2 regions of the Cohnella sp. GCM10020058 genome follow, and region 1 is predicted to be linked to the other one. Evidence: riboswitches for the same ligand, from Rfam matches in the RefSeq annotation. Region 1 holds a riboswitch; the other holds the start of a gene.

Region 1 (10,845 bases):
CCGGTTTCGGCCGCATGACGATCGGTCATTCTGCCGACGATGTCCCACGGCCGGACGATGGCCGGCATCTTGTCGCTGTCGATGCCGAACGCCCGCAGCAGTTCGTCCGACCAGGCCATCCGCTGCACGTCGGCGAAGCCGGTGAAGTGAAGATGCGTATGGTCGATGAAGGCTTCCTGTGCGCGCAAGCCTGCGAGTCTGCCTGCGACGTAGGCGCTGGGCACGATAAACTTGGCGATGGCGCGATATACTTCCGGCCGCTCCTGCCGCCACCATAAAATTTTAGGTCCGTGCGCGTACGTAACCGGACTGCCGGTGATGCCGATAAAAGCATCCTCGCCCCAGTCCCGGATGAGCGGCATCGCGGCTTCGCAGCGGCTGTCGAGCCAGGAGTCGTAGGGCGTCACGGCATGCCAGTCTTCGTCGACGCCGAGCACGCCCGCCATCTGGCCGCCGATGCCGACTGCAGCCACGCGCGCGGGCGAGACGCCCGTTCGATCCATCACCGAACGGATGGCGGAGACGACCGCGCCGAACATCTCGTCCGGGTCCTGCTCGACCTGTCCTGGCCCTGGGCGAATCAGGTTCGAGGGGACGAACATGCTGCCCAGCAGCTGGCCTTCTTCCGCGACAAGCGCGGCTTTGGTTCCTTGCGTGCCAAGGTCGACGGCGATCGCAAAGCTCGAGCGGCTATTGTCGGATGTGGCGGATGGCAAGTGGTCCCTCTCCCCTCTAATCGAACGCGATGACCGTCTTGATGCCCTGCGAGCTGCCGGCGTGCGCCAGCGCCTCGTCGAAGCGATCGATCGCATAGCGCGCGGATACGAGCTTGCCGACATCGAGAATGCCGCTCGCGATGAACTGCAGCGTCTTGCGGAAATGCGCGTTGTTCGCCTTCGTGCTGCCCGTCACCAACAACTGCTTGTAGTGAATGGCGTTCGTATCGAGCTTGACGGGGACGCTATCCTTGGGCAGGCCGCCGAAAAAGTTGATCCGGCCGCCCATCGCCGCCAGCTCGACCGCCAGCTGCTGCGCTTCGGGCGACGGATTGGCTGTCACGATGACGTCCGCGCCGCGACCGCCGGTTTGCGCGAGCAAGGTTTCCTTAAGCCCTTCGGCCGGCAGCGCAATAAACGAAGGATCGATCCGGCGCGCCAGCTCCAGCCGGCCCGTCGATCTATTGCTTAGGAACACCCTGCCTGCGCCCGACATCTTGGCAAGCTGCGCATACATGATGCCGATCGGACCGGCGCCGATGATCAGCACGTCGTCTCCGGCACGGATCGGGCACTGCTCGATCCCGTTGTACACGCACGACAGCGGCTCGTTGACGGCCGCATGGTCGAACGTCACCTGCGCCGGCAGCTCGACGACGTTGCCGAAGCGCAGCGCCTGCTCCGGCACGCGCACGTACTCGGCGAAGCCGCCGTCCGTCTGGACGCCGAGCGCCTCGTAGCTTGCGCACAGATGCTGGTTGCCGCGGATGCATTCCCCGCAGATGCCGCAGCCCATATTGGGCGCGATACCGACGCGCATCCCGACGCGATAGCCGCTCGTAAGCGCGCCGACCTCGGCGATCTCGCCGCTCAGCTCATGGCCCAGCGTCCGCGGCGACGCCTCCGAGATGCCCGGAAAGCCGTTTTTGATCATCCGCATATCCGTGCCGCAGATGCCCGCGCTCCTTACCTTGACGAGAATCTCCCGGTCGGTTAGAACTGGCTTTGGCACATCGACGAGCCGAATGTCGCCGGGTCCGTTCAATCTGGCCGCTAACATATTCGCTTCTCCTCCTTAGAGCTTGACCGGCGCGCCTGTCTTGATCGAAGCGTTGCCGGCCTCGACGACGCGTACGGCCATCTTGCCGTCATGTCCCGTCACGCGCGGCGGCCTGCCTTCCATAATCGCGGCGATGAAGTCGGTATCCTCGGCGAGATAGGCTTCCTTGAACAGCGACCGCCAGCTGTTCATGAACGGCCGGCGGAGCAGCCGGTCCGGACCCGCGACGATCGTCGTCTTCTCGTGCGTCTGACCGAGGAAGATGACGCCTTCGGTGCCGAGAATCTCCACGCGGCTGTCGTAGCCGTACCGGACGGCGACCGCGCCGTCGATGCTGGCCTGCGCGCCGCTCGCGAAGCGCGCGGTGAGCGAGACATTGTCATAAAAGTCCGGGTAGTCGGCCGAGACATGCCGGTTGCGGTAGTTGCCGCCGATCGCATACACCTCGGACACCTCCGAGCCCGAGAACCAACGGATCGTGTCGATGTCGTGGCTGTTGACCTCGGCAAGCGGGCCGTTGCTCTTGGCAAGATCGTACATCCAGGGCATCGGCTGACTTGGTCCGCGCGTCAGTGACTTGACGAGCACAACTTCTCCGATCGCGCCTTCGTCGATCGCGCGCTTGGCTTCGACGAAGCTCTCGTCGAAGCGTCTCATAAACGCGACCTGCAGCGTGACGCCGGCCGCCTCGCAAGCCGCGATCATCTCGTCGCATTCGCGCTCGTTGATCGCCATCGGCTTTTCGCATAGCACGTGCTTGCCCGCCTGCGCAGACGCCACGACAATATCGCGATGATAGATCGTAGGCGTCACGACGACGACGGCGTCGATATCCGCATCCGATAGCGCTTGCCTGTAGTCCGTATAGTACCGGTCGATTCCAAGCTCCTTCGCCGCCGATCCGGCCGTTTCTTGGTTCGGGTCGACGACGGCGACGAGTCTGGCGAACGGCACGTTTTTCCGGAAGTTGGCGGCGTGGATCATGCCCGCTCTGCCCGCTCCGATAATGCATACGCCGATATCTCTCTGCTGCATGAGCCCTGCTCACCCACCTTTAATAAGTTAGAAGTTATTTTCGTTCAGATGCGCCCCGTTGTCGTTTGCCATCGAATTAGAAGATTTCGTTCAAAATCCGCTTCCTTTTACGATCTAACAACAATCGTTAGCTGTTATATAGTATAATTCAGAAGATTCGCGTGCTCGATTGATCATTTTTGCGATCGGATGATCTAATTTGCGATATTCATTCAACCTTAAAGGAAGATGACCATGAGCGAGGGGAATTCGGACGTTATGTTTGCCGAGGAGCGGCAGGCGGCCATTGTCAGAATGGTTCAGGAACGCGGAAAGGTGCTCGTGCCCGACCTTGTCGCCTTCTTCAAAATGTCGCCGGCTACGATCCGGGGCGATCTGCGGGATCTCGAAGCAAGAGGCCTCATCAAGCGCACGCATGGCGGCGCGATCCCCAGCGATGCCGCGCCGGTCGGCTTCGAGCTTGACAACAAGGGCAAGACGGTCAAGGACTTGAGCCTCAAGGAAGCGATCGCCAAAAAGGCCGCCGAGCTGGTCGAAGACGGCGATATCATCATTTTGGATGCAGGTCTGACGACCAGAGAGATGTGCGGCCATTTGCAACACAAAAAGAATCTGACCGTCATCGTCAACGACATCGAGATCGCTTCGCTGCTTGAACGACTCGACAACGTGTCCGTCGTCGTCATCGGGGGCATGCTGCGCCGGCATTTTCACTGCACCGTCGGTCCGTTCGCCGTCAAGCTGCTGTCCGAGCTGAACGTAGACAAGGTATTCCTCGGCACCAATGCCTTCAGCGCCCGCAAAGGCTGCACGACGCCGGACATGAACCAGGCCGAGGTCAAGCGAACGATGATCCGCATTGCGACGCAGGTCGTGCTCCTGTGCGACAGCGCCAAGATCGGCAAAAATTCGTTCGTCCAGTTCGCGGAGCCCGGCGAGATCGATCTGGTTATCACCGACAGCCGGATAACCGGGCAGCACCTGCGCGAGATGACCGAAGCGGGCATGGAAGTGATGGTCGAGCAAGTCCGTTGACGTTCGGGGCAGTCACCTTTTTTGCTCGTAAAAAAGCCGCCGGGAGAGTTTCGCCCCGGCGGTTCTTTTGATTTTGTCGGATATCCGAAACGCGATTATCGCGCGGAACGCAGATCGCTGGCTCATCCGGCGAGCCTTGCAATTGGTCGGCCAATCGGCGCACCCTTCTTTGCGCAATGCCTGCAAAGCAGGCTCATCCAGCGAGCCTTCCTATTGTTGGCCTATCGTCACCGCGCCGATCTTTGCGTAATTCCTGCCAATATACATCTATTTTCGCCGATACTTGCTCGTTTGAGCAGAAAAGATGCAAATTTACATCCATTTTCCTCCACAAGTCCGTTTTCCGGCGTGTGCTTTGAATTTACCTGCATATTTGCAGGTATTGCATCAAGCTCGCTTGGTCGGCAGAAAATACATGTACAAATGCAGGTTATTGGAGCCAGCAAAGCAGCCGATATACTCCGTAGACCGCATTGGCACATGCAGCTCCTTTATGCGTAGCTTATCGATCCTCGCTGTCACAGGCTTTCCTTGCGGGATTATGAAAAGGCCGGCTCGACGGCCAGCGGCGCAAGCGCGGACGTCCGGTCCATAAATATAAACGCGTCGTACCGTTCCGCAAGCGTCGTAGGCACGTAATTGCCGCGCTCGTGTTCCGGATGATAAACGACGCCGATCGCGCGGTGACCAAGCGACCGCTCGCGCAGTACCTGCTCGGCATCGTCGAGCATGAGCAGCTTGTCGGCAGGCTCGATCCGGTGAAGCAGCTCTTCGAGGCTCCCGGATTTGGCCGGGGGAACCTTCATCTCCTCCAAAGGACGGCCCCATCCGCGTCCGGCGATGACGGTGCCTTCGTAAGTACCGAAGCCCACGGCGTAAACTTTGCCGCCGTAGGTCTCGCGCAGCAGCTGTCCGACATTTACCATGCCTTCATCGGCCATGTCAGTCGCGCGTGCGTCGCCGATATGTGTATTGTGCGCCCAGACGATGGCCCTTGCCATCGGTCCATGAAAAGCCATAAGCCGCTCGAGCGCCGCAATCATGTGCCTGTCGCGCACGTTCCACGATTCCGCATCGTGACGGATCATCGTCCGGTAATAATCCTCCGCGCCTTTCACCGCCAGCGCATTCAGCTCGGCGGCAAACGCATCCTCGCGGTCACCCGGACGCGCGGCCTGCCATTTGTCCTGCAGCTTGCGCAGCAGCGCGACGACCTCCGCTTCGCAGCCCTCGCCATAAAAGTTGGCCGCGATCCCGTATCGATGCTCCTCCCGCCCGTGCGGTTCGAAGCATTCGAAGGCGCGCTTGGCCGACTCCAGGTCTGCATCGTCCTTTTGCCCGAGGTACTGCAGGATCTCGTCCATCGACGCCCACAAGCTGTACAGATCGATGCCGTAGAAGCCGACCTTGTCCTCTTCGGCCTTGCCGTCGTTGTAGACGCGAAGCCAGTCTGCGAACGCCGCGACCTCGCGGTTGGCCCACATCCAGGTCGGCCACCGCGCAAAGTCGCGCAGGGCTTCCGCAGCGATCGTGCCGGCTGCCTCGTCGCCTTTCACATAACGGTTCAGCACATAACAAGAAGGCCAATCGCCCTCGACTGCAATGAACTTAAAGCCTTTCTCGACGATAAGCCGCTTGGACAGTTCCGCCCGCTCGGCGTAAAACTCGGACGTGCCGTGCGAAGCCTCGCCGATCAGCACGAATTTGGCTTCGCCGGCACGCTCCACGAGCGCTTCCGCGTAGGCTGCCCCGAGAAATGGCGTCGCATGGCGCTCCAGCGCTTGAAGCGCTTCGAGATCATTTTTGCGCATATCGGTCTCCTTCGCTTTAAGACGAACGACATCTCTGCGTTAGGATGCGCGCGATCTTCAAGCCCGATACCCGTTCTCCGACAGCTTTTCTCTGAGGAAGGCGAACGCTTCGCGCAACCGGTCTTCCGGAACCGCGGCATAACGGTCGCCGATGCTGACCTCATAAGCGCTGCTTCCTTCCTCCAGCGCTTTGACCCAAGCGGACAAGCCGACGCCCGTCGCCTCGCATACGCCGACCAAGATCGATTCCAATGCTTCCTTCGGCACATTCGCATGGACGTGGAACATATTGGACACCGGCTCCGCCGGGACCGTTCGGATCGCATCCCCGCAATCGTTGTACATTGCCGCCAGCGCCTTCGCTTCTTCATAATACTGTGCCATTTTGCCGATTCGCAGGTCAAAGTAATAATCCGAACTGATTATGTATGGATACAGGCTGATCAGATCGCCGCCATGCCGCCGCTTCCAGATCTTCGAACGCTCTGTGAGCGCTGCATTTCCCGCCAATATCGCTCCGGCAACGCCGCCCAGGCCTTTGTAAAACGACACGTAAACGCTGTCGAACAACGCGCAGATCTCGGCAGCGGATTTCCCGTAATGCGGCAAAATCTCGAACAGGCGCGCGCCGTCCAGATGCAGCCTTATGCCGCGGCTGCGGCAGTAAGCGGAAATTTCCTCAAGATCCGCATAGGGAGGCAGTTGACCACCGATCTCCCGCTGAGGCAGCTCAAGCAGCAGGCATGCGACATCGTCGCCGATCAACCGGACGTCCTCCGGCCGGATAAGCCGCTCTTGATCGGCCAGCAGCACGGTTTCGATCCGGTGCAGCTCCTTCAGGCCGTCCTCCTCGTAAAGCTCCAGATGACTGAGCGGATGATAGGCAACCTTTCGATTCCCCGTCTCGTCGCAGTGAATCCGCAGTGCAATCTGCTGCGCCATCGTCCCGCTCGGAAAGAAGACGGCCTCCGGCTTGCCCAGATAAGCGGCCATTTTCGCCTGAAACCGCTCGATGATTTCCCCTTTTCCGTACATATCGCTGCTCGCGTTCCCGTCCATTCCTTCGAATGCGTCCAATAACACCTGGACGTTCCGCTTGCCGTGTTCGACGACCGGATGCTTGCTGTTTTTGAATGCATCCGCCAAAGTCATGCTGTCGCTCATGTCGAGACCCTCCCTGATTTTCGATTTCCCCAGTATACCATGCAAATTAACGTTGACACTTCCTCCCAGACTCATGTATGAATAGACTGTAACGACAAAAGCATAATGCGGATGAAGGCAACGGGAGAGATCGCCCATCGTGAACTTGGAGGCGGCGCCGAAGGAGTAACCCTCGCAAGAGGAGAATCTCTCAGGCAAAAGGACCTTTGCCGGACGCGACTCTGGAGAGCATTCCGCAGCATCCAGCGGGATCACCCACGGGGAAACTTGGTTCCGATTCGGACCTAAGGTAACTCTCAGGTACAAAGGACAGAGCGAAAAGAGGACGCAGGCAGCTTCGGCTGGGGGCGCGCTTTCTTTTTGCGGCTGTCCTTTTTTGCGTCCGGCAATACCGACCGAGGCTTTTAAAATATTAATCATGGCTTCAATCGAGGAGGCGAAAAACCACGATGACCGAATTGAAAAGAACCCCTCTCTACCCGATTTATGCCGGTCATCCCGGCGTCCGCTGCATCGATTTTGGCGGCTGGGATCTTCCCGTGCAGTTCTCCGGCATTCAAAAGGAGCATGACGCGGTACGCTTGCACGCCGGCCTGTTCGATGTGTCCCATATGGGAGAATTCATCATCACGGGCAGGGGCGCTGAGAACTTCCTCCAACGCGTGACGACCAACGACGTGTCGAAACTAACGGACGGCCAGGCGCATTACACGCTCATGTGCTTCCCCGACGGGGGCGTCGTGGACGATTTGCTCGTCTACCGGCTCGCGGCGGACCGTTACATGGCCGTCGTGAACGCCGCCAACATCGACAAGGATTACGAATGGATGCGCTCGCATCTGTGCGGGGACGTGTCGCTTGAGAACGCTTCGGACGACTACGCGCTGCTCGCGCTTCAGGGGCCTCGCGCTACGGAGATTCTCCAGGCAGCCGGCGCGGAACCGGACGTTCTGGCGCTCCCCGGCTTCAACTTCAAGCAGGGTACGCTGCTGGCTGGTGTCGGCGTTCTGATCTCCCGGACGGGATACACCGGCGAGGACGGGTTTGAAATTTATGTGTCGGCCGAGCGTGCAGGCGACGTCTGGCATGTGTTGATGGCTGCCGGGGAACCGCTTGGACTCGTTCCTGCCGGACTCGGCGCCCGCGATACGCTTCGCTTGGAAGCGCGGCTCCCGCTCTACGGGCAAGAGCTGTCGGAAGCGATCACGCCGCTCGAAGCCGGCGTCGGCTTCTTCGTCAAGCTGGACAAAGACGACTTTATCGGTAAGGACGCGCTGGTCAGACAAAAGGATGAAGGCTTGCCCCGCAAGCTGGTCGGCATCGAGATGATCGACAGAGGCATCCCTCGCTCTCACTACTCCGTCTTCTCCGGCGATAAGCGGATCGGCGAGGTGACATCGGGAACGCAATCGCCGACGCTGAAGCGCAGCCTGGGACTTGCCCTGGTCGACGCAGCATTCGCCGCGATCGGCACCGAGGTCGAAGTCGAGATTCGCGGCAAACGGCTGAAAGCCGAAGTGATCCGCACCCCTTTTTACAAAAGACTGCCCAAGGAGTGATGAACCGCCATGCCTAATCTCCATCGATACATCCCGATGACCGAGCAGGACCAGGCCGACATGCTGGAGACGATCGGCGTCCCGTCCCTCGAAGCGCTCTTCCGCGACATTCCGGAGGCCATTCGTTATCTCGGCACGATGCCGATGTCCGGCGCGCTCGACGAGTTCTCGCTGCTGGCGCATTTGAAGGATCTGGCCGGGCGCAACGCCGATACCGATCGATACAAGAGCTTCCTCGGCGCCGGCATTTACGACCATCATCTCCCCGTCGTCATTAATCACATGATCTCCCGCTCCGAATTTTATACCGCCTATACCCCCTATCAGCCGGAAATCAGCCAAGGCGAGCTGCAGGCCATCTTCGAATTTCAATCGTACATTTGCGAGCTGACCGGCATGAAGGTCGCCAACGCGAGCATGTATGACGGCGTCACCGCGCTGTCCGAGGCTGGCGCCCTCTCCGCCGGCGCCACCAGGCGCAAGCAGCTGGTCGTCTCCCGCGCCGTGCATCCGGAAGCGCGCGAAGCGCTCCGCACGATGGCTCGCGGGCTCAATCTGGACATCGCGGAGGTCGGCTGCGCGGACGGCGTCACCGACCTGGACGCGCTGCGCGAAGCCGTCACCGCCGACACGGCCGCCGTACTCGTGCAATCGCCGAACTTCTTCGGCGCCGTCGAGGACCTGGCCGCCATCGAGCCGATCATTCACGGCGTCAAGGGACTGTTTGTCGTCAGCGCCAATCCCATGGCGCTCGGCCTGCTCGAGACGCCGGGCAAGCTCGGCGCGGACATCTGCGTCGGCGACGCGCAGCCGCTCGGCATCTCGCAATCGCTCGGCGGACCGACCTGCGGCTTCTTCGCCGTCGCCGAGCCGCTCATGCGCCGGATGCCTGGACGCATCGTAGGCCAGACGACCGACATCGACGGCAAGCGCGGCTTCGTACTGACGCTGCAAGCCCGAGAGCAGCATATCCGCCGCGAGAAGGCAACGTCCAACATATGCTCCAACCAGGCGCTGCTCGCCCTGTGCGCTTCCATCTATCTCTCGACGATGGGCAAGCAAGGACTGCAGGACGCGGCGAATTTAAATTTGCAAAAGGCGCATTATGCAGCCGGCGAGCTGAATCGAAGCGGCTTTAAGCTTCCGTTCGGCGCCCCGTTCTTTAACGAATTCGTCGTAAAGCTCCCGGGAGGGGTCTCGGTTCAAGAAACGAATATAAAGCTGCTCAAAGCCGGCTTCCTCGGCGGCTATGACCTGGGCATCGCATATCCGGAGCTGGCAGGCCACATGCTGATCGCCGTTACCGAGAAACGCACGCGTCAAGAAATCGACAGCTTCGTGGGCAAATTGGGGGAGGTGGCCGTATGAACGCATCGGAGAATGCAGGAGCTGCTGGAGGGCCGAAGGAAAAAGCATTGATCTTTGAGCTGAGCAAGCCTGGCCGCGTCGCTTACTCGCTGCCGCCGTGCGACGTGCCTGAGCTTCCGGCCTCCGAGCTTATTCCGGCCGCCATGCTGCGCGAGACGGCGGCCGCATTGCCCGAAGTTTACGAAGTCGACGTCGTCCGCCATTACACGGAGCTGTCCCGCCGCAACTTCGGCGTCGACAACGGCTTTTACCCGCTCGGCTCTTGCACGATGAAGTACAACCCGAAAATCAACGAAGACACGGCCCGCCTCGCCGGCTTCGCGAAGATCCACCCCTACCAGCCGGAGGAGAGCATTCAGGGCGCGCTGGAGCTGCTGTACACGCTGCAAAACGACCTCGCCGCCCTCACCGGCATGGATCAGGTGACGCTGCAGCCGGCGGCAGGCGCCCACGGGGAATGGACCGGCCTCATGATGATCCGCGCCTATCACGAGAGCCGCGGCGAGCACCGCACGAAGGTCATCGTTCCCGATTCCTCGCACGGCACGAACCCTGCGAGCGCAACGGTCGCCGGGTTCGAGACGGTCACGATCAAGTCCGACGCGCGCGGCATGGTCGATCTGGAGGCGCTGCGCGCGTCTGTCGGCAGCGACACCGCAGCGCTCATGCTGACCAATCCCAGCACGCTCGGCTTATTCGAAGAGCAGATCGTCGAGATCGCCGGGATCGTCCACGAAGCGGGCGGCTTGCTGTATTACGACGGGGCGAACGCTAACGCGATCATGGGCATTACGCGTCCGGGCGACATGGGCTTCGACGTGGTGCACCTGAACCTGCACAAGACGATGAGCACGCCGCACGGGGGCGGCGGACCTGGCGCGGGTCCCGTTGGCGTGAAGAGTCGGTTAATCCCGTTCCTGCCCAAGCCGATCGTCTCCCGCCGCGAAGACGGCACGTACTACTTTGACTACGATATCCCGGCGTCGATCGGACGCGTCAAGGCGTATTACGGCAACTTCGGCATCCTCGTCCGCGCGTATACGTACATTCGGACCTACGGACCGGAAGGCTTGCGCCGCGTCTCCGAGTGCGCCGTG
Region 2 (10,845 bases), on a different contig from region 1:
TTGCGTGCGGTGCCGCGGGGCAGGTTGCTGCAAGCGATGAAAGCAACGCTACAGCGGCGAGCGGGCGAAAAGTAGGTGCTGCAAGCAAGAAAAGCAACGCTACAAAGACGGCGGCCGTCTGTAAGCGACGAAAGCGCGGTTATCGCGGCGAAATGTGGGGCGGGTCTGCTGCAAAGCGAGAAGGGCAACGTTACATAAACAGCGACCGACAGCAAGCGCAAAAATTGCGGCTGCAGCGGTGCGCGTAGTCCGATGTTTCGCAAATCATTTTCAAGCCATATTAAGAAAACAAACATGGACTCCTAAGTATACGCATTGTATGCGATTACACCTCCGAGCATAATGAGGCTATACCAAGTCAAGGGGGATTTGAACATGATTACGACCGGCAAAAAAGTGGCTGGCACCGCGATGGCGGGCTTCCTCGCCGTCAGCCTGGCAGCCTGCGGTTCTTCTAATAACGGCAACAACGGCGGCGACGCGGCGGCCTCCCCATCGGCTTCGGCCTCCACGTCCGCCTCGGCCTCGGCCAGCGCGCCTGCCTCCTCCAGCGCCGCCAGCGGCGAAAAAGTAACGATTACCTTCCAGAACATTTATCCGGACCCGACCGATCCGAAGTACAACATGCTGCACAAGATCGTGAAGCAGTACGAGACCGACCATCCGAACGTCCATATCGAGCTCGACTCGCTGAACACCGACCAGCAGAAGCAGAAGCTGAAGACGCAAGCCGCTTCCAACGAAGTGCCGGACATCACGATCGTCAACCCGTCCGCGCAGATGAAGCCTTACGTCGACGCCGGCCTGTTCGCGCCGCTCAACGAGATGGTCGAGCAAAACGGCCTGAAGGACACGTTCCAATCCGGCATCCTGGACTATTACACCTTTGACGGCAACCTTTACGCGCTGCCCGACGGCAACAACATCGCGCTGCTCTACTATAATAAGGCGCTGTTCAAGCAAGCCGGCATCGACGCGCCGCCGACGACGTTCGAAGATCTCGTCGCCGACGTGAAGAAGCTGAAGGAAAAAGGCATCCAGCCGATGGCGATCGGCGAGAAGGACACCTGGACCGGTTCGTTCCTGTTCATGAACGTGCTGCTTCGCACGAACGGCGGCCCTGGCTTCCTGCAAGACATCGTCGACGGCAAGAAGACGTTCGAAGATCCGGCATTCACGGGCGCGGTCGACGCGTTCGAGCAGCTCGTGCAAGCGGGCGCCTTCCAGGAAGGCGCGACGAGCTTCGATTACAACGCCGGCGAGAACCTGTTCAAGACGGGCAAAGCCGCCATGTACTTCATGGGCAGCTGGGCGACCGGCGGCATCGAGGTGTCCGACGCGAACAAAGACGGCAACGTAGGCGTGTTCAAGTTCCCGACGGTCGGCGGCAAGGGCGATCCGAACCAGTTCATGCTGGCCCCGGGCAGCGCGTTCGCGGTATCCAAGAACAGCAAGCACCTGCCGGAGACGCTCGACTTCCTGAACTACTTCATGCTGAACTATCCGAAGGAAGCGTTCGCGGTCAAGGGCGCCGTCGGCGTCGCGCAAAAGGTGGACGGCGACTACAAGGCGGCCGGCTACTCCGACATGGCGATGGAAGTGCTCGCGATGTTCAAGGACGTCCAGGGCGGAGACATCTCCTTCGACAACACGATGAACCCGGCCACGTCCCAAGCCCATCTGTCCAGCATTCAAAACCTGTTCGTTGCGAAAAAGGATGCCGCGGCGGTCGCCAAGGAGCACCAGCAGGCTTACGAAGACAACAAAGAATAATCGGCCTTGAACGTACGGTACGGAGGGGGACGCCAGACTCGGCGCGCCGCCCTCCGTATCCTTATCGCCACAGCCGCTGAAGGAGGCGTCAGCCTTGAATGTACTGAAGGTATCCCGCTGGACGATCGCGGCGTTCGTGCTGCCCTGTCTGCTGCTATACGTCGGCCTCGTATTCGCGCCGATTATCGTGTCCTTCTACAACGCCACCCTCAACTGGAACGGCATCGGCGTCGCCAAGCACGTCGGTCTCGACAACTTCCACCGCATGTTCACGAACGATTCGGTGTTCTGGCCGTCCGTCAGGCGGACGTTCATGCTGGCCGGCTTCTCCATGCTGGTGCAGTTGCCGCTCGCGCTGTTCGTCGCCATCCTGATCAGCCGCTTCGTCCGCAGGCCTAATTTTCTCGTATCGAGCTATTTTATGCCCGTCATTTTGTCCGTCGCCGTCATCGGCCAGCTGTGGAAAACCATCTACAATCCTGCTTCGCAGGGCGGCATGATCAATCAGATTCTCATCAAGCTGGGACTCGGTTCCTGGACGCACGCCTGGCTGTCGGAGCCGAAGGTGGCGATTTACGCCATTATCGTGATTGGGCTGTGGCAGTATCTGGGGTACCACATTCTCATTCAGTTCACCGGGATACAGAACATTCCGGCCGATATCTACGAAGCCGCCAAGATCGACGGGGCCGAGGGCTTCAAGGCCGACCGATATATTACGCTGCCGATGATCGTGCCGATCTTTAAAATCTCCGTCGTGCTCTCGTTCATCGGCTCGCTGCAGTCGTTCGACCTCATCATGGTCACGACGGCCGGCGGACCGGCGCATGCGACGGACGTGCTGGCGAGCCACATGTACAACATCTCGATTCTGTCGCAAAAGTACGGCTACGGCAGCGCCATCGCCTGCTTCCTCGTCGTCGTGTGCCTGGCTGCAACGGTCATCATCAACCTGCTCTTCAATCGCATTGAGAAGCGCTACAACTAATGCCGACAATGCCGCGAAAATAGGAAAGGGGGCGCAACCCCATGAGCCCATCCGCCAGCATCGCCGTCCGGGAGCCCGCCGTTCAGACCCGCAAGCGCGGGTTTTCCGTGAAAAAGACGATTGTGTTCGGCTTTTTCGGCGTCCTGCTCGTCACGCAACTCTACCCGCTGCTGTGGCTGCTCATCTATTCGGTCAAGACCAACGAAGAGATTCTGTCGGGCAGCTTCTTCGCCCTGCCGGCTTCCTTACAATGGAGCAACTACTCAAACGCGCTCGCGGGCGGCCGCTATTGGCACTACCTGCTGAATAGCGTAATCGTGACTTCCATTACGATGGCATGCGTCATCCTGCTCGCGTCGCTGGCGGCGTTCGCGATCACGCGTTTCCGCTGGAAATACGGCAACGTCGTCATGCTGATCTTCCTGATGGGCCTGATGATTCCGCTGCAAAGCACGCTGCTGCCGCTCATGCTGATTTTCAAAAACATCCACGTCCTGAACACGCGCTGGGCGATGATCCTGCCCTATATCGCGTTCCAGATTCCGATCGCCGTCTTCATCATGAGCGGCTTTCTGCGCACGATTCCACACGAGATCGAGGAGTCGGCTATCATGGACGGGGCGAACGTACTGCGTATTTTCCGCAGCATCATTCTGCCCGTATCGGTGCCGCCGATCATGACCGTATGCATCCTGACGTTCATCAACGTGTGGAACGAGTATATTCTCGCCGCCACGTTCATCTCCAAAGAAGCGCTGAAGACGCTGCCGTTCGGCGTGTACAGCTTCGTCAGCCAGTATTCGGTCAACTACGGGGCGATCGGCGCGTTTCTCGTGCTGGGGGCGCTGCCCGTCATTCTCGTCTACTTCCTGCTGGCCGAGAAAATAACGAAAGGCATGGTAGCGGGCGCGGTTAAGGGATAAGATGAGGGAATGAGACGATTCCAATCCATCCACGGCCGACTGTTCCTGATCTTCTTGTTCAGCATGCTCGGGCTTCTGCTAATCGTCAGTCTCGTCTACTATCAGCGGGCGACCGAGCAGATCAGGGACAAGGTCGGCGTGATCGCGAAAAAAAACATATCGCAAACGGTCGGCCTGTTCGAGCTCATGCTCAAAGGTTATGACAGCGTCACCAAATCGCTCAACAGCAACAACGAGCTGATGCAGCTGCTGCAGCAGAAGACGCCCGCGGGCTCTCCGGAGGTCAGCTCGGTCAACCGGGAACGCCAGATCACCGATATCCTGGGCGCCATCTTCTATTCGCGGAGCGATATCGTCGGGATCCATGTCATCTCAAGCCAGGGCAAGGTATACAGCTTCGACCGCTCGATCGGATCTTCGACGCGGGATTACAAGTCGACCGACTGGTATGCCGAGCTGCAAAAGTCCAAGGGGGATATGCGCTGGCTGGGCGTATACCCGCAGGCCCCGATGAGCGGCGGCATCGACAGCCCGGTGTTCGCGTTCGGCCGCCAGCTGTTCGAGCTCAGCACGATGAAGTCGGTCGGCTACGTGCTGATCGAGACCGAGGAGGACCCGATCCTCTCGGCGCTCTCCAACGCCAGCATCGGTCCGGGCAGCAGCGTCGTCATTCGCGATTCGGCCGGGAACGTCATCGTCCGGACGAGGCCGGAGGTGGATGGTTCCGGCGAGGAGGGGGCGGAGGCATTGCCCGCGGATTGGCCGGGCACGCTGAAGAAAGGCGAGGTCGCCGTGCGCGACCGCAAGGACGCACTGCTGACGGCGGCCCGGATCGGCACGGCGGACTGGACGGTCATCGGGGTGACGCCGAAGCGCGACCTGAAGCTGGAGCTGAAGCAGACGCAGCGGTTCCTGCTCACGGTCGTCATCCTGCTCGTCGTCGCGGCGACGGCGCTCGCGACGCTCGTGTCGCGCTCGTTCTCCTCGCCGTTCAAGCGGCTGATCCAGCAGATGAAGCAGGTTGAGCTAGGGAACTTTCAGGGGCGGGTCCGTGTCCATTCCTATCAGGAGCTTAACGTGCTCGTCGGCTCGTTTAACCGAATGGTCTATCAGATGGACAACTTGATCGAGCGGGAGAAGCTGTTGTCGATCAGCGAGAAAAACGCTCAGCTGCAGGCGCTGCAATCCCAGGTCAACCCGCACTTTTTGTTTAACACGCTCGACATGATCTACTGGATGCTCGACGAGCGGGAGAACGATCGGCTGGGGCGCCTGATCCTGGCACTATCCCGGATCTTCCGGTATAGCAGCGACTGGGAGGAAGCTTCGCGTGCGCCGCTCCGCCTCGAGCTCGAGCAGCTGCGCCATTATCTGACCATCATTGAGACGAGGCTAGGCGGGCGCGTGAATACCGAGATCGAGGTGGAAGAGCGCTGGCTCGGCGCTCAGGTGCCGAAGATGATCCTGCAGCCGATCGTGGAGAACGCCGTAAAGTACGGGCTTGAGCCGCTGAGCCGAGAAGGCTCGCTCCGGATCCGCTCGGAGGAGACGGAGGACGCGCTCGTCATCGTCGTCGAGGACAACGGCGTCGGCATGGACGAGGAGACGCTGCTCCGCATTCGGCGATCGCTGGAGGAGGCAGCCGTGTCGCCGGGCCGGCAGGAGGATCCCGCCGGACGCCGGGGCATCGGTCTTGCGAACGTGCATCGCCGCATTGCACTGATGTACGGGGACGGGTTCGGACTTCGGATCGAGAGCGAACGCGAGCGCGGCACGAAGATTACGGTTTCGTTTCCGAAACCCGCAGAAGAGGGGGATTCCCGATGAATATTCTCGTCGTCGACGATGAAGAAGTCATCCGCAGCGGCATCGAGCGGACGATCTCCCGCGGGTTCCCCGAGCATCGCGTTCTGCTCGCCGGGAATCCGGAGGAAGCCGTTGAAGCGCTGCGGACAAAGCATGTCGACTTGGTGCTGACCGACGTGCTGATGCCGGGCATGACGGGGCTCGAGCTGATGGCGTTCTCCCGGCGCAAGCAGCCGCATGTGAAGTGGGTCGTCATCTCGGCGCATTCCGAATTCGCATACGCGCAGGAGGCCGTGCGGCTCGGCGCCAGGGATTATATGCTGAAGCCGATCGGCAAGGAGTCGCTCGTCGGACTGATCGACGAGCTCGCGCGCGAGATCGCGGAGGAGAGCGAGCGCAACAAGGAAGCAGACCTGATGAAGCGCAATCTGCGGTTCCTCCGGGAAGGCGTATTCGCGCGTTGGGCGTCCGGGCTCGATCTGGGCGGCATCGATATCGCGCCGTTTACCGAGAGCCACCCGTACTTCAATTTGCTCATGGTCCGTCTGGATAGCGACGCGGACACAAAGTTGGAGCATTTCATCGTGGAAAATGTGCTGACCGAGCTGATGGACTCCGCGGGCAAAGGCTTCGTCGCGAGCATCGACGCGCATAGTCTGCTTGGACTCGTGACGCTGCGGGAGGAAGCTGGGCTCGGCCTGCTCGTCGACAAGCTCCGCACTCATCTGAAGCGTTACTTGAAAACGCCCTTCCAGGTGCTGCATTCGGGGCGGATCGACGATCTGGCGGCCGTGCCCGGCGAGGTGCGGCGCATGCGCAGCGCATCGTCCGCGCAGGTGTACGATCACTACGCGAGCGGCGGGGAAAAGGCGATCGAGGTCGCGGTACAGTACATCCATACGCATTTCGGCGAGGAGATCGGACTGGAGAAAGTGGCGTCCATCGTTTACCTAAACCCGGTCTACTTCAGCCAGCTGTTCAAACAGAAGGCGGGGACGGGCTTCAAGGAGTACGTTACCAACCTGCGGATCGCGCGCGCGATGGAGCTGCTTGGCGGCTCCGAGCTGAAGATCGGCGATATCGCCGAGCGGGTCGGCTATCCGGACGTACGTCACTTCTCGCAGGTGTTCCGCAAGAAAGCGGGCAGCACGCCGTCGGAGTACCGGCAGGAAGTCAGGGGCGGCGCGGCGGCAGATGTCGGAGAAGGAGAGTTCGAGTAGCGGGAGCATGCCTAAACATAGGTTCCGGACTCGAAGGCAGATCGCTGCTATCGGCGTCAGGAACGTTTTTAATTTTAGACGCCGAATCCGCGGGAATGCGTCTCGTGACGCCGGTTGCTTCAAATAGATTGACATCTATTCCCTGCGTGAATTAAGCTATCCGTGTCAAACGAATATTGCGGATGAAGATGGCAGGGAGAGACTGCGCCGACAGGCGCGGCACCGAAGGGGCAAGTCCGCGGCAAGCCCGCCGGCAGGACCAAACTTTCAGGTAAAAGTACCGCCATCCGACGCGCCTCTGGAGAGAGCGAACAGCCACCAAAGGGGTAAGGGCGGAGCGAACGCCTCGTCTAATCTCTCAGGTACCCGGGACAGAGCATACGGCAGCATGCCGTTGCTCTGTCCTTTTTTGCCGTTCGGCGCTTATTGCGGCAGGCAGCGGTGCGACCACACACGAGAGGATGACGAAGATGAGCGAGATCAAGGCGGGATTGGGCTACACCGAGGAGCATGAGTGGGCGGAGGCGACGGCGAGCGTCATACGTGTCGGCATCACTGATTACGCGCAGAGCTTGCTCGGGGACATCGTCTTTGTCGAGCTGCCCGGCGTAGGAGACGAACTCGCGGCAAACCAGCCGATGGGGACGATCGAATCGGTCAAGACGGTGTCGGATCTTTTCAGCCCCGTGGACGGCAAAGTCGTGCGCGTGAACGAGGATCTGCTGACTGCGCCGGAGAAGGTTAATGCGGACCCCTACGGAGAAGGCTGGATCGTCGAGGTCGAGGTGGATGGCGATCCTGCGGAGGCGGTCAAGGGCCTGATGGATGCCGGGAAATACGAGACATTCCTCGCGAGCAAGTAGTTTGGCTTTTACGCGGAAGATCAATGACTGAAGCCGTAAGCTCGGGACAGCCAGCTTTATGATGCGGAGATAAAATATCGCCTTCTGTAAACCAGTAGCAGGGTTAGAGGCGAGGAGTTGGCAAGTAAAGTAAAAGTAAAAGTAAAAGTAAAAGTAAAAGTAAAAGTAAAACCTAGAGGGAGAAACCCAAGAAAGCGGCGGTACGGTAAATAAATGCCTGCATCCGTGCAGGCTTTCAGCCGATTTGACGAATGGAAGCGGAAATGCCTGCAAATCAGCATCTATTTAGCTGCGAAACCCGAAAATCACGAAGGGAAGAGATCAAAGCCTGCATATTCGCATCTTTTTATTGTTCAAAGTCTGTCATACAGGAAAAGGATGTAAATTTGCAGGCATTTATCTGTTCCCCTCCGGCAGGCGAATCGCGCTCACGGAGAGGCATCGTCCGATCGCGCATCGCTGCCGGCGTCACTCTAGAATGTGGCGCAGTCTTTAATGCATTCAGGCGGTTGGGGTTAATCCGCTGATTGTATTTGCTACCGCCAAAGAACCGCCAGGCGATCCTTCCTGGCGGCTTTTTCATATATCTGCGTTCGAATATCTCCGAACTACCTCCCATCCTTCGCCGCGCCAGCCAGCCTCATCAACTGCGCGATCTCCTGATCGTGGCTCCCGGACGTCCCGTCCGCGCCCTGCGACCGCAAGCGGTCGATTAGCGCGACGGCCTCCGGGCCGGCAACGGTGACGATGCGCTCGCCGTAGCCGCGATCTTTAAGCCATTGCTCGGCCGCGGCCAGCGTATCCGTCTTGTCCGTGTCGACGGAGCGGATGCCGACGCCGCCGTGCGGGCCGGGCTCCGGACCTTTGCCGGACAGGCCTCCGGTGCCGCTCAGCAGCTTGCGCTGCAGGGGATCCGCGGCGGAAGCGGACGGCCCCCGGTCCTTGGCCGCGAGGAATACGGCGTCGTTCGCGACGAGCACGCGAATGCCGGCCAGCCCGGCGCCGGCCAGTTCGGCCTCAAGATCGGAGGAAGTGCCCCGGCCGCGCAGCCCCGAGCTGCCGATCCGGCTCAGCACGCCGCTGCCCATGCCTTGTCCCGATGCGCCGTATTGGTTGGTCGTCCGCGTCTTCTCCCGGTCGACGCTCGGGATAACCGCCGGATCATGCTGCCCTGCAATCTGCGGACGCTGCACGGAGTGCATCTTCAGCCGGTCGTCTACGATGCGCTGCGCGTCTGCCGCTTGCTTGACCGACTGCTCGCGCAAGCTGTGGCTCTGGCAGGCGGCCAGCGTCAGCACGCTTGCGGCGCAAGCGATCGCGAGCATCCGGCGCTTAGTTGCGATTGCGTTTGCCATGGCGAATCTCCACCTTATATTGGATTGGTTTGAAGTTAGCATAGCCAGCCGCAAGGAATGCATAAGGACTTAATTTTGGAAAAAACTAAGGGGGAAAAATCCGGAACGAACAATGGAGGTGAAAGGATGGCTGACCCGAATCAAAAGGGCGGCTCCGGTCACGACAAGGTCGAGCAGCCTTCCCGGCGGAAATTTCTCGTCCAGGCCGGCTATGCGGTCGGCGGCGTTATCGTGGGCGGGGCGCTCGGTAGCCTGATCCGGCCGTCTAAGAAAACGGAGACCGCTCCCGAAACGGGCGAGGGCACGGCGACGGACATCAAAAGCTACAATCGCGCGCCCATGTTCTTTACGCAGGAGCAGCTCGGCATCGTATCGGCGGCTACGGAGCGGATTTTTCCCGCGGACGACGCCGGTCCAGGCGCGCTGGCGCTCGGGGTCCCGTTTTTTATCGACCACCAGCTGGCGGGCGAGTGGGGATTCAATTCCAGGGAATACATGTCGCCTCCCTTTTACGCGGGGGAGAAAGTGCAGGGTTATCAGGGCCGCTTGAAGCGGCGGGAAATGTTCGAGATCGGACTGCGGGAATTGGAAAATTACAGCCAGACGAAATTTACGAAGGGCTTTACGGAGCTCGCGGCCGAGCAGCAGGACGAGGTGCTGAAGGCGTTCGAGTCCGACGAAGCGAAGCTGACGACGATCTCGGCGAGCGGTTTTTTCAAAATGCTGCGGAGCAGCACGCTCGAAGGGGCGTACAGCGATCCGCTTTACGGCGGCAACGCGGACATGAACGGCTGGAAGATGCGAAGCTACCCCGGCAACCAGATGAGCTACACGGATATCATCGACAAGGACTTCGCGGTCATCGCGCCGAGCAGCCTGCAAGACCATCTAAGCGCCCACTAAGGCGGAGAGGACAGAAGCGATTATGGCCAAGACGCTGCCGAAAACGGACGTCGTCATCGTGGGCGTCGGCTGGGCGGGCGGCATCATTGCCGCCGAGCTGACGAAGAGCGGACTGAACGTCGTCGGCCTGGAGCGCGGCAAGGAGCGCAAGACGGAGGACTATTTTATGGTCCACGACGAGCTGCGCTACGGGCTGCGGTACGAGCTGATGCAGGATTTATCGAAGGATACGGTGACTTTCCGAAGCACGGAGAAAATCCGGGCGCTGCCCATGCGGTCGTACGGCTCGTTCCTGCTGGGCGAAGGGCTCGGCGGAGCCGGCGTGCACTGGAACGGCCAGACCTACCGCTTCCTTCCGTACGACTTCGAGATTCGTTCCAAGACGATCGAACGGTACGGCAAGAACAAGATTCCGGACGGCATGACGATTCAGGACTGGGGCCTCACCTACGACGAGATGGAACCGTATTACGACAAGTTCGAGAAGCTCGCGGGCATCTCGGGGGAGCCCAACCCGCTCGGAGGGAAGCGTTCGGCCGACTATCCGACGCCGCCGATGAAGAAGTCGCCCGCGCTCAGCATGTTCAGCGACGCGGCGTCCAAGCTGAAGCTCCACCCGTACATGATGCCGTCGGCCAATTTGTCGGAAGCCTACACGAACCCGGACGGCATCTCCCGCGCCGCGTGCCAGTACTGCGCGTTCTGCGAGCGCTTCGGCTGCGAGTACGGCGCGAAGGCGGACCCGGTCGTCACCGTGCTTCCCGTAGCGCTGAAGACGGGCAAGTTCGAGATTCGCACGCACTCGCAGGTTCGCCGCATCCTTCACCAAGGCGGTAAGGCCACGGGCGTCATGTATACGGATGTCACAACGGGCGAAGAGCTCGTGCAGCCGGCCGACATCGTGGTCGTAACCAGCTACGTGTTCAACAATGTCAAGCTGCTGCTCATGTCCGGACTCGGCAAGCCGTACGATTCCGCGAGCGGGACGGGCGTAATCGGCCGCAACTATGCGTA

What was found. A riboswitch is a leader RNA that binds a small molecule or an ion and turns the genes downstream of it on or off. The one in region 1 is predicted to bind glycine.
Region 2: another riboswitch for glycine. It lies ahead of gcvH (glycine cleavage system protein GcvH); the one in region 1 lies ahead of gcvT (glycine cleavage system aminomethyltransferase GcvT).

What each region holds. Positions count from the first base shown of each region.
Region 1 covers NZ_JBHUJV010000013.1:41,460-52,304, forward strand. Annotated here, with positions in the region: gene ACFSR7_RS21685 (xylulokinase) at 1-716, opposite strand, end outside; gene ACFSR7_RS21690 (alcohol dehydrogenase catalytic domain-containing protein) at 733-1,776, opposite strand; gene ACFSR7_RS21695 (Gfo/Idh/MocA family oxidoreductase) at 1,792-2,811, opposite strand; gene ACFSR7_RS21700 (DeoR/GlpR family DNA-binding transcription regulator) at 3,046-3,846, shown strand; gene ACFSR7_RS21705 (hypothetical protein) at 3,868-4,347, shown strand; gene ACFSR7_RS21710 (erythromycin esterase family protein) at 4,386-5,657, opposite strand; gene ACFSR7_RS21715 (threonine aldolase family protein) at 5,715-6,821, opposite strand; glycine riboswitch at 6,933-7,037, shown strand; glycine riboswitch at 7,041-7,136, shown strand; gene gcvT (glycine cleavage system aminomethyltransferase GcvT) at 7,271-8,380, shown strand; gene gcvPA (aminomethyl-transferring glycine dehydrogenase subunit GcvPA) at 8,390-9,748, shown strand; gene gcvPB (aminomethyl-transferring glycine dehydrogenase subunit GcvPB) at 9,745-10,845, shown strand, end outside.
Region 2 covers NZ_JBHUJV010000008.1:195,808-206,652, forward strand. Annotated here, with positions in the region: gene ACFSR7_RS13360 (extracellular solute-binding protein) at 376-1,773, shown strand; gene ACFSR7_RS13365 (carbohydrate ABC transporter permease) at 1,868-2,761, shown strand; gene ACFSR7_RS13370 (carbohydrate ABC transporter permease) at 2,803-3,684, shown strand; gene ACFSR7_RS13375 (cache domain-containing sensor histidine kinase) at 3,694-5,511, shown strand; gene ACFSR7_RS13380 (response regulator) at 5,508-6,710, shown strand; glycine riboswitch at 6,893-7,003, shown strand; glycine riboswitch at 7,007-7,087, shown strand; gene gcvH (glycine cleavage system protein GcvH) at 7,181-7,573, shown strand; gene ACFSR7_RS13390 (hypothetical protein) at 8,182-8,928, opposite strand; gene ACFSR7_RS13395 (gluconate 2-dehydrogenase subunit 3 family protein) at 9,055-9,831, shown strand; gene ACFSR7_RS13400 (GMC family oxidoreductase) at 9,854-10,845, shown strand, end outside.